3 regions of the Streptomyces sp. NPDC005551 genome follow, and region 2 is predicted to be linked to each of the others. Evidence: riboswitches for the same ligand, from Rfam matches in the RefSeq annotation. Region 2 holds a riboswitch; each other region holds the start of a gene.
What was found. A riboswitch is a leader RNA that binds a small molecule or an ion and turns the genes downstream of it on or off. The one in region 2 is predicted to bind S-adenosylmethionine.
Positions count from the first base shown of each region.

Region 1: linked by a shared signal. The riboswitch ahead of thrC (threonine synthase) and the one ahead of ACFYP4_RS15965 (glutathione S-transferase family protein) in region 2 are both predicted to bind S-adenosylmethionine.
Region 3: linked by a shared signal. The riboswitch ahead of ACFYP4_RS33295 (aminotransferase class V-fold PLP-dependent enzyme) and the one ahead of ACFYP4_RS15965 (glutathione S-transferase family protein) in region 2 are both predicted to bind S-adenosylmethionine.

Region 1 is NZ_JBIAJE010000009.1:407,351-412,459, forward strand. It holds gene ACFYP4_RS26975 (cold-shock protein) at 1-128, opposite strand, end outside; gene ACFYP4_RS26980 (MoaD/ThiS family protein) at 550-828, opposite strand; gene thrC (threonine synthase) at 825-2,129, opposite strand; SAM riboswitch class I at 2,147-2,304, opposite strand; gene ACFYP4_RS26990 (glucosyl-3-phosphoglycerate synthase) at 2,472-3,443, shown strand; gene ACFYP4_RS26995 (trehalose-6-phosphate synthase) at 3,570-4,973, shown strand; gene otsB (trehalose-phosphatase) at 5,059-5,109, opposite strand, start outside.
Region 2 is NZ_JBIAJE010000005.1:126,058-131,166, reverse strand. It holds gene ACFYP4_RS15980 (type 1 glutamine amidotransferase domain-containing protein) at 29-724, opposite strand; gene ACFYP4_RS15975 (PadR family transcriptional regulator) at 861-1,424, opposite strand; gene ACFYP4_RS15970 (nuclear transport factor 2 family protein) at 1,508-1,909, shown strand; gene ACFYP4_RS15965 (glutathione S-transferase family protein) at 1,979-2,803, opposite strand; SAM riboswitch class IV at 2,994-3,137, opposite strand; gene ACFYP4_RS15960 (homoserine O-acetyltransferase) at 3,194-4,402, opposite strand; gene ACFYP4_RS15955 (bifunctional o-acetylhomoserine/o-acetylserine sulfhydrylase) at 4,399-5,109, opposite strand, start outside.
Region 3 is NZ_JBIAJE010000017.1:6,998-12,106, forward strand. It holds gene trpD (anthranilate phosphoribosyltransferase) at 103-1,167, shown strand; SAM riboswitch class IV at 1,251-1,367, shown strand; gene ACFYP4_RS33295 (aminotransferase class V-fold PLP-dependent enzyme) at 1,540-2,901, shown strand; gene ACFYP4_RS33300 (Lrp/AsnC ligand binding domain-containing protein) at 2,958-3,239, opposite strand; gene ACFYP4_RS33305 (rhomboid family intramembrane serine protease) at 3,236-3,967, opposite strand; gene ACFYP4_RS33310 (hypothetical protein) at 4,123-4,362, shown strand; gene ACFYP4_RS33315 (NYN domain-containing protein) at 4,434-5,109, shown strand, end outside.

The sequences.
Region 1 (5,109 bases), on a different contig from region 2:
TCTTCAAGGGTGCGGTAGCCGTCCATCTGAATCGCGCTGTAGTGCACGAAGACGTCCGCACCACCGTCGACCGCGATGAAGCCGTACCCCTTCTCCGCGTTGAACCACTTGACGGTGCCCTGAGCCATGCCCAACTCCCCTATTACTGGCCCTTGCACAGATCCGCACTTCGCGGATCCGGGTCAGACCTCACCCCCCAACGGTTGGGGGTGTGCGCCGGAACGCGTCGACCGCGGCTGAATGTATCTGTCCAACTGCCGTCTGCAACAGGTCAGTCGGACGAGAAATCCGGGCACGCATGATCGGCAATATGTGGAGGACTCGCACATGTTCAGGGCAAGTCGGGCCCCGTAGGTGCCATGAAAGGCTTGAAAAGGCCGGGCACATTGGCTGCTTCTTGTCGGACACCGGATCGGCGTTCATATGCGCCCGGCATGGAAAGAACGGCAGCTTCCCCAACTGTACCGTGCTCAACCATGCAGAATTGCCCCCTCCGTTTCTTGCGGAGAGGGCAATCCGGGGGAACAGCCGGTTTTCGGAGCCCGGTTGTCAGCAGCCGCCGGCCACGGCCGGGATGATCGAGACGCCCGCGCCGTCCGGCGTCGCCGTCTGGAGGCCCTGCTCGAAACGCACGTCGTCGTCGTTCACGTACACGTTGACGAAGCGGCGCAGCTTGCCCTGGTCGTCCAGGACGCGCGCGGCGATGCCCGTGTGGTTCTTCTCCAGGTCCGAGATGACCTCGGCGAGGGTCGCGCCCTCCGCCGGGACCTCGGCCCTGCCACCCGTGTAGGTGCGCAGGATGGTGGGGATGCGAACGTTGACGCTCATGATGCGAGGCCAGCCTCTCGGAAGGAGTCCAGGTTCGGGCGGATGGTCGCGGTCAGACCGGTGCCGGCCACCGCGTCGAGGGTCTTGAGGCCGTCACCGGTGTTGAGGACGACCGTCGTCAGGGTCGGGTCCAGGACGCCGCTCTCGATCAGCTTCTTCGTGACACCCACGGTCACGCCGCCCGCCGTCTCGGCGAAGATGCCCTCCGTCCGCGCCAGCAGCTTGATCGCGTCGACGATCTGCCCGTCGTCGACATCCTCCACCGCGCCACCGGTCCGGCGCGCGATGTCGAGGACGTACGGCCCGTCGGCCGGGTTGCCGATGGCGAGCGACTTGGCGATCGTGTCCGGCTTCTGCGGCCGTACGACGTCGTGTCCCGCCTTGTAGGCCACGGACACCGGCGAGCAGCCCTCGGCCTGGGCGCCGAAGATCTTGTACGGCCGGTCCTCGACGAGGCCGAGCCCGATCAGCTCCCGCAGCCCCTTGTCGATCTTCGTGAGCTGGGAGCCCGAGGCGATCGGCACGACCAGCTGGTCCGGCAGCCGCCAGCCGAGCTGCTCGCAGATCTCGTACGCGAGGGTCTTCGAGCCCTCCGCGTAGTACGGCCGCAGGTTGACGTTGACGAAGCCCCAGCCCTCGCCGGCCGGGTCGCCGATGAGCTCGGAGCAGAAGCGGTTGACGTCGTCGTAGTTGCCCTCGATGCCGACGAGCTCGCCGCCGTAGACCGCGGCCATGACGATCTTGCCCTGCTCCAGGTCGTGCGGGATGAACACGCAGGAGCGGAAGCCGGCCCGGGCGGCGGCGGCACCGACGGCACCCGCCAGGTTGCCGGTGGAGGAGCAGGAGAGCGTGGTGAAGCCGAAGGCGCGGGCGGCCTCCAGGGCCTGCGCGACGACGCGGTCCTTGAAGGAGTGCGTCGGGTTGCCCGAGTCGTCCTTGACGAAGAGCTTGCCGGGGTCGACGCCCAGTTCGCGCGCGAGGTTGTCGGCCTGCACGAGCTTGGTCCAGCCCGGGTTGATGTTCGGCTTGTCGGCGACGTCCTCGGGGACGGGCAGCAGCGGCGCGTAGCGCCAGATGTTCGCGGGGCCCGCTTCGATGCGCTTGCGGAGTTCCTCGGTGTCGTACGCCGAGAAGTCGTAGGCGATCTCCAGCGGGCCGAAACACTCCTCGCAGGCGAAGACCGGGCCGAGCGGCACGCGGTGTCCGCATTCGCGGCAGGAGAGGGCCGCGGCGGGGCCGAGATCGACGGAGTCCGCGGCGGTGGAAGAATCGGTGGTGCTTGCAACTGTCTGCGCAGCCATGGAGGCGAGGCCCTTTCTCCTCATCTTCCTCACGGCGCACTTCGCCGTGAGACGGATTTGGCACCTTCCCTAGCCGGGAGCCTCGCGACGCTGATCGGCGATGATCAGGACGAGACCGGCTGGAGGGTTGCCGGGGCTTCAACGGGCCGTATCCCTCTGCCCCTCTGGATGAGCGGTGTTCAGTTGTTGGTCGCGACGCGGGGACCGAGCCAGGACATGCGATGGTCATCCGCGTTGTTCAAGACTGTAACCGAAGGCCAGGACAGTTGAGATAGTCGTCCGAACCGCGAGATGGATCACACCCCGGCGTGGCGTGTGGTCGGACAGAGAGGAGCCCGGACCGTGCTGGAAGAAGTCGAGCGCTGGCTGAGCACCCGCTCCTGGTCCGTGACCGACCGTCCGCTCCACCAGCTGACGGCCGCCAAACGCACCACGGGGTCGACGGTCAGCGTCGTGCTGCCCGCCCTGAACGAGGAGGAGACCGTCGGCGCGATAGTCGCGGCCGTCCGCCACGACCTGATGCTGCGGGTCCCGCTCGTCGACGAGATCGTCGTCGTCGACTCGGGCTCGTCCGACCGCACCTCCGAGGTGGCCGCCGCGGCGGGCGCCCGCGTGGTGCACCGGGACGACATCCTGCCGCGGCTCCCGCCCGTCCCCGGCAAGGGCGAGGTCCTGTGGCGGTCCCTGCTGGTGACGAGCGGGGACATCGTCTGCTTCGTCGACGCGGACCTGCGCGAGTTCTCCTCCGACTTCGTCACGGGGATCGTGGGCCCGCTGCTCACCGACCCGGGCGTGGCCCTGGTCAAGGCCATGTACGACCGGCCGCTGACCGTGTCCGACGGGTCCGCCTCCGGCAGAACCGCCGCGGGCCAGGGCGGCCGGGTGACCGAGCTCATGGCGCGTCCGCTCCTGAACATGCACTGGCCGCAGCTCGCGGGCTTCGTCCAGCCGCTGGGCGGCGAGTACGCGGCGCGCCGGTCGCTGCTGGAGCGGCTGCCGTTCCCCGTCGGGTACGGGGTGGAGCTGGGCATGCTGGTGGACGCGCTGCACCTGGTGGGTCTCGACGCGCTCGCCCAGGTCGACGTGGGAGTGCGCAGGCACCGCCACCAGGACGGGCAGGCGCTCGGCCGGATGTCGGCGGCGATCTACCGCACCGCGCAGCTCCGGCTCGCCCGCGGGCACCTCGTCCGCCCGGCCCTCACCCAGTTCGAGCGGGGTGAGGACGGCTTCGTGCCGCGCACCCACTCCGTGGACACGCAGGAGCGGCCCCCGATGGTGGAGCTGGCCGAGTACCGCTCACGCAGAGTGGCCTGAGCCCGGACACCGGGTGATGCCGGGCGGGGCCGGCTGCCGCCGGACGACGTGCTCCGGCGGCCGACGGGCGAGGCGGTACCCCGCCCGTACGTTTGAGCGTTTCCGAGCCGGGCTAGGTTGAGGTCTATGGCTTCCACGCACGGTGACCACCAGATCCTTGTCGCGTCCAACCGCGGCCCGGTCTCCTACGAGCTGCGCGAGGACGGCTCGCTCCGCGCCCGGCGCGGCGGGGGCGGGCTGGTCTCGGGACTGTCGGCGATCGGGCCGGACGCGGGCGCCCTGTGGGTGTGCGCGGCCCTCGGCGACGGGGACCGCGAGGCGGTGCGGCGGGGCGTCGGCGAGGACGGCGTGCGGATGCTCGACATCGACGCCGAGGTGCACACGGACGCGTACAACGGCATCGCGAACTCGGTGCTGTGGTTCGTCCACCACATGCTGTACCAGACCCCGCTCGAGCCCGCCTTCGACGCGGAGTTCCGGCGCCGGTGGGCGTCGTACGAGACGTACAACCGGGCCTTCGCCGACGCGCTGGCCTCGGCGGCGGCGACGGGGGCCTCGGTCCTCGTGCAGGACTACCACCTGACGCTGGTGCCCGGGATGCTCCGTGAGCTGCGGCCCGACCTGCGCATCGGGCACTTCTCGCACACGCCGTGGGCGCCGGTCGACTACTTCCGGATGCTGCCCGACGACATCGCGCAGCAGGTGCTGCGCGGGATGCTCGGCGCGGACCGCCTGGGCTTCCTCACCCGTCGCTGGGCGGACGCGTTCACCGCGTGCTGCGAGGACCTGGCCGGCGGTCTCGGCGGCACCCGGGTCGGGGTGCACGGTCTGGGCGCGGACGCGGACTTCCTGCGCGCGCGCTCGCACGAGGCGGATGTCGACGACCGGATGGCGGCGCTGCGGGAGCAGATCGGCACGTCCCCCGAGGGCGGCCCGCGCCGGACGGTCGTACGGGTCGACCGCACCGAGCTGTCGAAGAACATCGTGCGGGGCCTGCGGGCGTACGAGCAGCTGCTGGAGGAGCGCCCCGAGTGGCGCGAGCGGGTGGTGCACGTCGCCTTCGCCTACCCGTCCCGCCAGGACCTGGCCGTCTACCGGGACTACACGGCCGAGGTGCAGCGCGTCGCCGACACGATCAACTCGCGCTACGGGACGCCGGGCTGGACCCCGGTCGTGCTGCACGTCCAGGACGACTTCGCCCGCTCCCTGGCCGCGTACCGGCTGGCGGACGTGGCGCTGGTCAACCCGATCCGGGACGGTATGAACCTGGTGGCCAAGGAGGTGCCGGTCGTCTCCGACGGGGGGTGCGTCCTGGTGCTGTCCCGGGAGGCGGGGGCGCACGAGGAGCTCGGCGAGGACGCGATCACGGTGAACCCGTACGACGTGGTGGGCACCGCACGCGCGCTGCACGAGGCGCTGACGATGCCGGCCGACGAGCGCGCCACGCGCACGAAGCGGCTGGCCGCGGCGGCGACCGCGCTGCCGCCGGCCCGGTGGTTCCTGGACCAGCTGCACGCCCTCCAGGCCTGACCCCTCGTGGCTCTGTCCCCGGCCGGGACCGAGCCACACCGGCGTCGGTGCGGGTACCGGTACCCGCACCGGCGCCGGTCCGCTGTCAGGTCAGCCGGTTCGCCAGGGTCGTGAGGAGGTGGACGACCCCGGCCGG
Region 2 (5,109 bases):
GCCGGGGCGCGGGGCCGGCTCGGGACGCTCAGGCCAGCTTCTTCAGCAGTTCGGCGGCGAGCGGAGCGGAGGAGGACGGGTTCTGGCCGGTGACCAGGTTGCGGTCGACGACCACGTGCGGGGCCCACGGCTCACCCTCCTGGAAGTCCGCGCCCGCCTCGACGAGCCGGTCCTGGAGCAGCCACTTCGCCTTGTCGGCGAAGCCGGCCTGGGTTTCCTCCGCGTTGGTGAACCCGGTCAGGCGGTACCCCGCGAAGGCGTTGCCGCCGTCCTCCAGCCGCGCGGCGAGCAGCGCGGCAGGGGCGTGGCAGACCACACCGAGGGGCCTGCCCGATGCCAGGGCGTCGACGAGCAGCCGGCCGGAGACGGTGTCGACGGCGAGGTCCTCCATCGGTCCGTGGCCCCCGGGGTAGTAGACGGCCGCGTAGTCGTCGAGCCGTACGTCCTCCAGCCGGATCGGCTGCCGGAACTCACTGATCGACGCCAGGACTCCGTCGACCCGGTCGGCGCCCTCCTGGCCGCCGTTCACCTCGGGCGCGAGGCTCGCCCGGTCCACGGTCGGTACGGCACCGCCGGGCGTGGCGACCACGATCTCGTGGCCCGCGGCCGTGAACGCCTCGTACGGGGCGACCGCTTCCTCGGCCCAGAAGCCGGTCGGGTGCTTGCTGCCGTCCGCGAGGGTCCAGTGGTCGGCGCCGGTCATCACAAAAAGAATCTTCGACATACGACGAACGTAGACGCGCGGGGCCATAAGTTACCAATAGGCATGCCGCTCGGAGCCATAGGAGATCCGATGCCTCGAAGGGAATACGCCACCCCGCCCGGTGGGATCCCCGGTGGGCCCGGGGCCGGACCGGGGATCAGCCGCGCACGGCACCCCGTCGTTCCAGGATGCGCAGGGACCGCTCCGCCCACGTGATGTTCTCCCGCTCGAACGCGCGCCCCCGCGTCAGCGTGAGGTACGGGCCGATCCGCTCGGCACCGGACAGGTACTCCTCCTCGGTGCGGCCGTCGAGGAGGCGGGCGCACAGCCGGTCGTAGCGGGCCAGTTTCGCGCGGGCCCACTCCAGCCGCTCGGTGATCGCCGCGCGCACGGCATCGAGGTCGCCCTCGTCGACGGCGTGGACCTTGACCAGGAGCTCGTCGCGGATGGCCGTCGGTCTCGGCGGGGTGGCCGTGAAGTCGTGCAGCGCGCGGCGGCCGGCGTCCGTGAGCGAGAACATCCGCTTGTCGGGTCTGCGCTCCTGCCGCACGAGCCGGGCCGCGATGAGCCCCTCGCCCGCCATGCGGTCGAGTTCCCGGTACAGCTGCTGGGGAGTCGCCATCCAGAAGTTGGCGATCGCCGCGTCGAACCCCTTGGCCAGGTCGTACCCCGACGCCTCGCCCTCGAGAAGCGCGGCCAGGACCGCGTTGCGCAATGCCATGCGCCCAACCTAGATGTCCACCCGAACCCATGAGTAATCTCTTCCACACCTGATCAATTAGTTGACTATGAGAGGTGGGCGCGATGCATCCGTTCCGCAAGGCGGTGGAGGCGAACGACCACGCCGCGATCGAGGCGCTCCTGGCCGACGACGTCGTGTTCACCAGCCCTGTCGTCTTCAAGCCGTACACCGGCCGGGCGATCACCGCGGCGATCGTGCGCGGTGTCTCCCGTGTCTTCACGGACTTCCACTACGTCCGGGAGATCGGCGGCGGCGACGGCGGCGACCACGCGCTGGTCTTCCGGGCGAAGGTGGGCGACAGGGAGATTGAGGGCTGCGATTTCCTGCACCTCGACGAGGACGGCAGGATCGACGACCTCATGGTGATGGTCCGCCCGCTGTCGGCGGCCCAGGCACTCCAGGAGGCGATGGCCGCGCAGTTCGAGCAGATATCGCGGGAAGCGGTCGAGCGCGCGGACGGATAGTCGGGCGCACGGACGGACGGCGGACGGACGGATGGGGAGCGGCGGGGGCGGGGCCCCCGCCACCACGGCCTACCTCGGTCGTGCGGCCCGCGGCTGCGGAGCGCCGGCACGGCTCGTCCGTCCGCGGAACGCCGGGTGCGCGGCCAGCCGTCGTACGTAGGCCCGGAGGTGTCCGTACGGGGCGAGCGCGTCCGGGTCCTCGAGGTGGACGAGGGCGACCCAGAGGTCCACGTCCGCGGCGGTCAGGTCGCGGCCCGCGGCGTAGGGCGCCGAGGCCAGTCGCCGGTTCAGCCGCCCGAGTGCGGCGGACCGCCTATGCGGCGCTGCGGCCGGTACGACGTCGGCGTCCAGGAGTTCGCCCAGGGCGTCGATGTCCGCGGCGCGGGCCGGCGGGCGGAGTGCGGGAAGCCCGGTGCCGGTGCGGACGGCCAGACCCGCGAGGTCGCGCAGGATGTCGGGGGTGTGGTTGCTGACGACGCGTCCGGTCCAGCGGTCGCAGAGGGCGGGCGCGGTGAGCGGGCCCTCGTAGTGGTGCCAGGTGGCCTCGTAGGCCCGGCGCAGGGCCGCGAACCCGTCGGACACCTGGCCGGCGTCGCCGGTGTGCGTCAGGGGGGTGGTGGCGACGAAGTCTCCGAGGCCCAGCAGGTCCAGGGTGATCGAGACGCGCAGCGAGCGGGGACAGTCGGTGCACAGGTACAGCCGGTAGCGGTGCGGTGCCGGGTAGAAGCCGCCTGCCAGGCCGACGCCGATACGGCTGTGGAGGCGGCGCGGGCCGGTCGGCGACCCCGTGCCGCGGGAACCGGGAACCGGGCCGGGGATGCCGTCGGGACGTCCGGCGTCGGACGTGGTGCAGGGTGTGCTCGTGCTGGAGGCGTGCGACATGGTCTCGGGCATGACTCTCCACGGGTGAGGAAGTCCGGCCGCCCGGTGGGCGCCGCGACGAAACGGAGTGACTGCGCTCTCGTACCGGTCCGGATCGGCGGTTAGTAGGCGCTGGAGACACGCGACAGATCGATGTGCAGGCGCCTCGTCAAACCGTTCCTCGGCATTTCCACCGGTCCACGCTCGGGGCTCGCGGGATGCGAGACCACGCTTGTCCCGCCGCACCGGCGGAACCCGGTCGTCACCCGGGGCACCCCGTCGCGGTGGAAGGGTTGCCTGCCAGCGGGCCGGGGCCGATGACCGTACGAGCAGGGAGCCTGCCCGCGGGGCGCTGACAATCGTGACCGTCCCCGTCAGTGTCGTCGCGCTCCGTGAGAGCGTCAAGAAGGCCTGCACGACGTCTCACGACGTGGTCGGGGCAGCCCGTCCGAGCGCCGGGGGACGGACGCCGCCCGGAACGTGTCCGAGCAGTTCCCGCACCAGCGCGGCCACTTGCTCCGTCTCGATGAGGAAGCCGTCGTGGCCGTACGGGGACACGACCGTACGGAGACGGTCCGCCGTGCCGATCCCGGCGGCCAACTCCGCCTGCTGGTAGAGCGGATAGAGCCGGTCGGAGTCGACCGCGGCCACCAGGGTCCGGGCCGTGACGCGGCTCAGTGCCGCCCGGACGCCCCCGCGGCCCCGCCCGACGTCGTGGCTGTTCATGGCCTCCGCCAGTGCGACATAGCTGCCCGCGTCGAAGCGGCGCACCAGCTTGGCGGCATGGTGGTCCAGGTACGACTCGACCTGGTACCGGCCGCCGTTCCACGGCTCCTCCGTGCCCTGGTACCCGCGGCCGAAGCGGGTCCTCAGCTCCGGCTCGCTGCGATAGGTGACATGGGCGAGGCGCCGGGCCAGGCCGAGTCCCGTGTGCGGTCCGCGGCCGGGCCCGGCGTCGTGGTAGTCGCCGCCGCGCCAGTGGGGGTCGGCGCGGATCGCGTGGACCTGCGCCGAGGCCCAGGCGATCTGCTCGGCGCTCGCCGCGGCGGTCGTCGCCAGCAGCAGCAGCGAGTCCGTGCGCTCCGGGTACGACACGGCCCACTCCAGGGCACGCATCCCGCCCATCGACCCGCCCAGCACCAGCGCCCACCGGCCGATGCCGAGCGCGTCGGCCAAGCCGGCCTCGGCCGCCACCTGGTCACGCTGTGTCAGAAACGGGAAGCCGGCGCCCCAGCACCGTCCGCCGGGACGCCGCGAGGACGGTCCCGTGCTGCCCTGGCAGCCGCCCAGCACGTTGGGGGCGACGACGAACCAGCGGTCCGTGTCGAGTGCCCGGCCCGGTCCCACCAACCCGTCCCACCAACCCGGAGTGGGATGCCCCGGTCCGGCGGGTCCGGCGACGTGACTGTCCCCGGTGAGCGCGTGCAGCACCAGCACGGCGTTGGACCCGTCCGGCGCGGGCCGCCCCCAGGTCTCGAACGCCAGCCGCACGCCCGGCAGTTCACCGCCCGCCTCCAGGGGCAGCGGCGTCCCGCGGACGTGCCACTGGCGCCGTCCGGCCGGGTCTCCCTCCCGCCACGCCCCGGAGGCCGGCGGGAGGGGGACCGGGGAGGTCGCCGGCCCGGCGTTCAGGACGCGCCCTTCGCGGCGCGGAAGCCGGCCTCCAAGTCCGCTTTGAGATCCGCGAGGTTCTCGATGCCGACCGACAGGCGCACCAGGCCCGGCGAGGTCCCGGTCGCCGCCAGGCCGTCCTCGTCGAGCTGGCTGTGTGTCGTGGACGCCGGGTGGATGATCAGGCTGCGTACGTCACCGATGTTGGCGAGATGGCTGAACAGCTCGACCGCGTCCACGAACCGCTTCCCGGCCTCGACACCGTCCCGCAGCTCGAACGCCAGCACCGCGCCCGCGCCGCGGGGAAGGTAGCGCTGCCCGGCCTCGTACCACCGGTTGGACTCCAGTCCCGGATAGTGGACGGCGGCGACCTCGTCGCGCTGCTCCAGCCATTCGGCCAGGGCCTGGGCGTTGGCGGAGTGCCGCTCGATGCGCAGGCTGAGCGTCTCCACCCCCTGGAGCAGCAGGAAGGCGGAGTGCGGCGACAGCGCGGGCCCGAGGTCGCGCAACAGCTGCACCCGCAGTTTGATCGCGAAGGCGCCCGGACCGAGCGCGGGCCAGTACCGCAGCCCGTGGTAGCTGGGGTCCGGCTCGGTGAAGTCGGGGAAGCGCTCGGCGTGCGCACCGAAGTCGAAGGTGCCGCCGTCCACGACGACACCGGCGATCGTGGTGCCGTGCCCGCCGAGGAACTTGGTGGCCGAGTGCACCACGATGTCGGCACCGTGCTC
Region 3 (5,109 bases), on a different contig from region 2:
ACGGGGCTCTTTGCCGTCCCCGGGCCTGGATAGGGTGGACCCTGTCCGTCACACGTCGTGTACGTGTCTTCTCGTCCCTTTCCACGAACCCAGGAGCGGCATATGAGTGCTGTGACCCCCGCTGGAGGCGACATCGCGGCGGGCCGTTCCTGGCCCCAGGTGCTGAACGGCCTGCTCGACGGCCGTGACCAGAGCGCGGACGAGACGGCCTGGGCGATGGACCGCATCATGCGCGGCGAGGCGACGGACGCGCAGATCGCCGGGTTCGCGGTCGCGCTGCGCGCGAAGGGCGAGACGGTCCAGGAGATCTCCGGTCTCGTCCGCACGATGTACGAGCACGCCAACGTGATCGAGGTGCCCGGCGAGACCGTCGACATCGTCGGTACGGGCGGTGACGGCGCCAAGACGGTGAACATCTCCACGATGTCCGCGATCGTCGTGGCAGGCACGGGCGCCAAGGTGGTCAAGCACGGCAACCGGGCGGCGTCGAGCGCGTCCGGCGCCTCGGACGTCCTGGAGAAGCTCGGCGTCAATCTGGAGCTGACGCCGAAGCGGGTCGCCGAGGTGGCCGAGGAGGCCGGGATCACCTTCTGCTTCGCGGTGAAGTTCCATCCGGCGCTGCGTCATGTGGCCGCCGCGCGCGGGCAGTTGGGGATCCGGACCACCTTCAACTTCCTGGGCCCGCTGACCAACCCGGCCCGGGTGAAGGCCCAGGCGGTCGGTGTGGCCGACCTCAGGATGGCGCCCATCGTCGCCGGTGTCTTCGCGGAGCGCGGTCACTCCTCGCTGGTCTTCCGCGGCGACGACGGTCTCGACGAGCTGACCACCACGGCCACGTCGAGGGTGTGGATCGTCCGCGAGGGAAAGGTCCACGAGGAGAGCTTCGACCCGCGTGACGTCGGCCTCGAACTCGTCCCCGTGGAGGCTCTGCGGGGCGCCGACGCGTCGTACAACGCGGACGTCGCCCGGCGGCTGCTGAACGGCGAGACCGGGCCCGTACGGGACGCGGTGCTGCTGAACTCGGCGGCGGCCCTGGTCGCCCTGGAGCCGGAAGACGGACCGCTCGCGGAGCGGATCCGCGCGGGGATGGCGAAGGCGGCCGAGGCCATCGACTCCGGAGCCGCCAGGCGGACCCTCGGCCGGTGGGTCGCGGCCAGCCACGCCTGAACCGGACGCGAGACGCGCGGGCGCGGTCCGGATTCTGGACCGCGCCTTGCGCGTCGACGATCTTCTGGCAAGATGCTGTACCAGGTCATGAGCGACAGCCATCAGGCCCCGGCCGGCTGTCCGGCAACCCTCCGTCCGTGGCGGGGTGCCCCGGGTGAAGACCAGGCCGTAGGCAGCGAGGTCTGCGGCAAGCGCGGACCCCTCGCCTCACCAGGGGTCCTGGTCGTCGAGGGAGCCTTCTGTGAGCAAGCGAATGCGATAGGGCGCAGCGCCCCGCCTCCGCACACCCTTTTCACTTTTCCCTGTGCCGGAGCCGCCCCCTTCGCGGGCCGTCCGCACAGCGAATCCGCCTGCTTCTCACAGGAGTTCGCCATGTCTGTCCCCACCACGGCCGCCGACCGGTCCGTTTGTGCCCCGCTGCCCGTTCTGGGCCGGGATGTCACCGTCCCGCTGGTCACCGGCGGCGAGGTCACGTACGCCGCGCTGGACTACGCGGCCAGCGCTCCTGCCCTGCAGCGGGTGTGGGACGACGTCGCCGCGTACGCCCCGTACTACGGCAGCGTGCACCGGGGCGCCGGATACCTGTCGCAGCTGTCCACCGACCTCTTCGAGAACGCCCGCAGGACCGTCGCCGAGTTCCTCGACTGCCGCACCGGCGACCAGGTCGTCTTCACCCGCTCCACCACCGACTCGCTCAACCTGCTCGCCTCCGCCCTGCCCTCCGACTGCCAGGTCTTCGTCTTCGAGACCGAGCACCACGCCTCGCTGCTGCCCTGGCGGGACGCCCGCGTGACGTACCTGAACGCCCCGCGCACCCCGGGCGAGGCCGTCGCCACGCTGGAGCGGGCGCTGGCCGGCCGCGACCCGTACGGGCCGGCCCTGGTGTGCGTCACCGGTGCCTCGAACGTCACCGGCGAGCTGTGGCCGGTGCGTGAGCTCGCCGCAGCCGCCCACGCGCACGGCGCACGCATCGTCCTCGACGCGGCCCAGCTCGCCCCGCACCACCCGGTGTCCGTGCAGGACCTGGACGTCGACTGGGTCGCCTTCTCGGGGCACAAGCTCTACGCGCCCTTCGGCTCCGGCGTCCTCGCCGGCCGTGCCGACTGGCTGACCGAGGCCGAGCCGTACCTCGCGGGCGGCGGCGCCAGCCGCAAGGTGTCACGCCGCACGGACGGCGGGGTCGACGTGGAGTGGCACGAGAGCGCGGCCCGGCACGAGGCCGGCTCGCCGAACGTGATCGGTGTCCACTCCATCGCGTCGGCCTGCAAGGCGCTGACCGAGGCCGGGTTCGACACCCTGGTGGCCCGCGAGCAGCACCTCATCGACACGGTCCGCGCGGGCCTCGCCGAGGTGTCCGAGGTGCGGGTGCTGTCGCTCTTCGGCGACGACGCCCCGCGTGTCGGCGTCATCTCGTTCGTCGTCGACGGCTGGAACAGTTCGCACTTCGCGGCCGCGCTGTCCGCCGAGTACGGCATCGGGGTGCGCGACGGACTCTTCTGCGCCCACCCCCTGGTGCGCACCCTGCTGGGCACCGACCCGCAGAGCCAGGGGGAGTGCGGGGCCCCGGAGGCCGCGCCCGGCGAGAAGTCGCTGAACGCCATCCGCGTCAGCTTCGGCGCGGGCACCCCGGACGAGCACGTCGAGCGCTTCGTCCGCGCCGTGCGGGAACTCGTGCGGGACGGCGCCCGGTGGCAGTACCGGACCGAGGACGGGCGTTGCGTCCCGGCGGTCTGAGGCCGTAGGAAAGGCTCGGCGCCCGGAGGCGGTGGGAGCGGTGCGGTGCCGGCGGATCAGGAGTCGAGGCCGATCGCGAACGCCGCCTCCAGGTCGTGCTGGGAGTACGTGCGGAACGCGACGTGGGTGTCGGTGCCCTCGACGCCCGGGATCTTGCTGATCCGGCCGGGGATGACGTCGGCCAGGTCGTCGTGCGCCTGGACGCGGACCATGGCGATCAGGTCGTACGTGCCGGTGACGGAGAAGACCTCGCTGACGCTGTCGAGGGCCGCGATCGACTCCGCGATCTCGGGGATCCGGTCCACGCTGGTCTTGATGAGCACGATCGCGGTGATCACGGCTGGTTCTCTCCCTCGGGGGCCGTCACTGGGGTTTTCACTCTAGTCCCACGGCCGAAGCGCACCCAGGCGTGGAGGAACCCGGCGAAGAAGCCCAGCAGGTGGGCCAGGTAGGCGACTCCGGGCCCCTGGTCGTCGCGACCCGCCGCCAGCCACTGCAGGACCGCCCAGAAGGGCAGCACCACCCAGGCCGGGAAGCGCAGCGGGAGGAAGAACAGGAAAGGGAGGAGACTGGTCACCCGGGCGCCGGGGAACAGGTACAGGAACGCGCCGAGGACCGCGGAGACCGCCCCCGAGGCGCCGACGAGGGACTGCGTGGACTCGGCGTTGGCGATCGCGTACCCGAGCAGGGCCAGATATCCGCAGCCCAGATAGAAGAGGGCGAACTCGACATGGCCCATGCGCTCCTCCGCCATCACCCCGAAGACGCAGAAGAAGAGCATGTTCCCCAGCAGATGGAGCCAGCTGCCGTGGATGAACAGGGCCGTCGCGGGGGTGAGCCAGGCCCGTGGTACTCCGTCGAGAAGCTCGGCCGGCACCACGCCCCAGCGGTGGAAGTAGGCCTGCTGGGCGGCGAGCAGCTCGTCCCCGGTGCCGTAGGCGGGGTTGAGTCCCGCCGCGGGGCCGATGACGAAGATCAGGCAGCAGAGGCCGATCAGTCCGTACGTCACCGGCGCCGACCGCCCCCGGCTCGTCCGGCCGACCGCCGCACTCCACTTTCCGGTCATGCGGCAAAGCATGACGTAACAGGACCGGACCGCCCGGACCGCCTCGCCGCGTGGACGCCCGAGCGTCGGAGTCCCGCCAGGCCGTAGGGTACGAGCCACACGCACCAGGAAAGCTGGCGCATCACGGACACTAGAGGGAAGGCGAAACAGCCACGATGACGGTTCCCCTGCCGACCGCCGAGACCCGATGGCGCTGCATGCTCTGCGGCAACCTCACGCGTTTCGACGTGACCCGCTCCTCGAAGGTCGTCGAGTATGTGCACCTCGACCTGGCCGGTGAGCCGAAGGTCGAGGAGCGGGAGGTGGTCAATGAGACCATCGACTCGGTGCGGTGCCGCTGGTGCAACGCGGTGGACCAGGTGGAACTCGTGGACAGGCCGGGCGCCGGCTCCTGACGATGGGGGTCCCCCCGCTCGAGCGAAGCCGAGAGCGGGGGAGGGCCCCGCGAGAAATTGGGGTGTGACGGATGGTGGAGACCACGGGCGGGGAGCCGGACGACGGCACCGCCGAGGTGCTCGACCGTCCGCTGCCCGACGGCGTGCGCCGCCGGGTCGTGCAGATCGTGTCCGACGGCTTCGGCGGGCTGACCATGACCGAACTGCCCGCGCAGCTGCGGCAGTATGCGCGGTTCGCCCCGAACCGGCGGGCCAAGTTCGCGGGCAACGCCATGGCCGCGGCGCTGGAGACGGACCCGCTGTTCAGACAGCGCATCGCCGAGAAGCTGAGAGAGGCCCAGCCGGAACTGACCGGCGCCCTCGACGCGGGCTCACCGCCCCCGGCCGCGGACCCGCTGGACGTGGGGGCCGCGGCCTACGTGTTGCGCCCCACGGGCTGGGTGAAGCTGGTGACCGCCGCGGGCGAGGAGGCCCAGCGGGCGGACGCCGAGCGCGCCGACGAGGAGAACCGGGCCGAGCTGGAGCGGCTGCGCGGGGAGCTGGCGGCGGCCCGCGGCCAGACCAGGGCCGAGACCGAGCGGCTGCGTACGGAGCTGGAGGCGGCGAGGAAGGAAGCCGAATCGCTGCACCGCAAGCTGCGCAGCGCCCTCAGTGACATCAAGCGCGGTGAGGCGGCCCTGCGCAAGGTCCAGAGCGAGACGGAGACCGCGCGCGCCGAGGCGCAGGCTCAGGTGTCGGCCGCTGAGA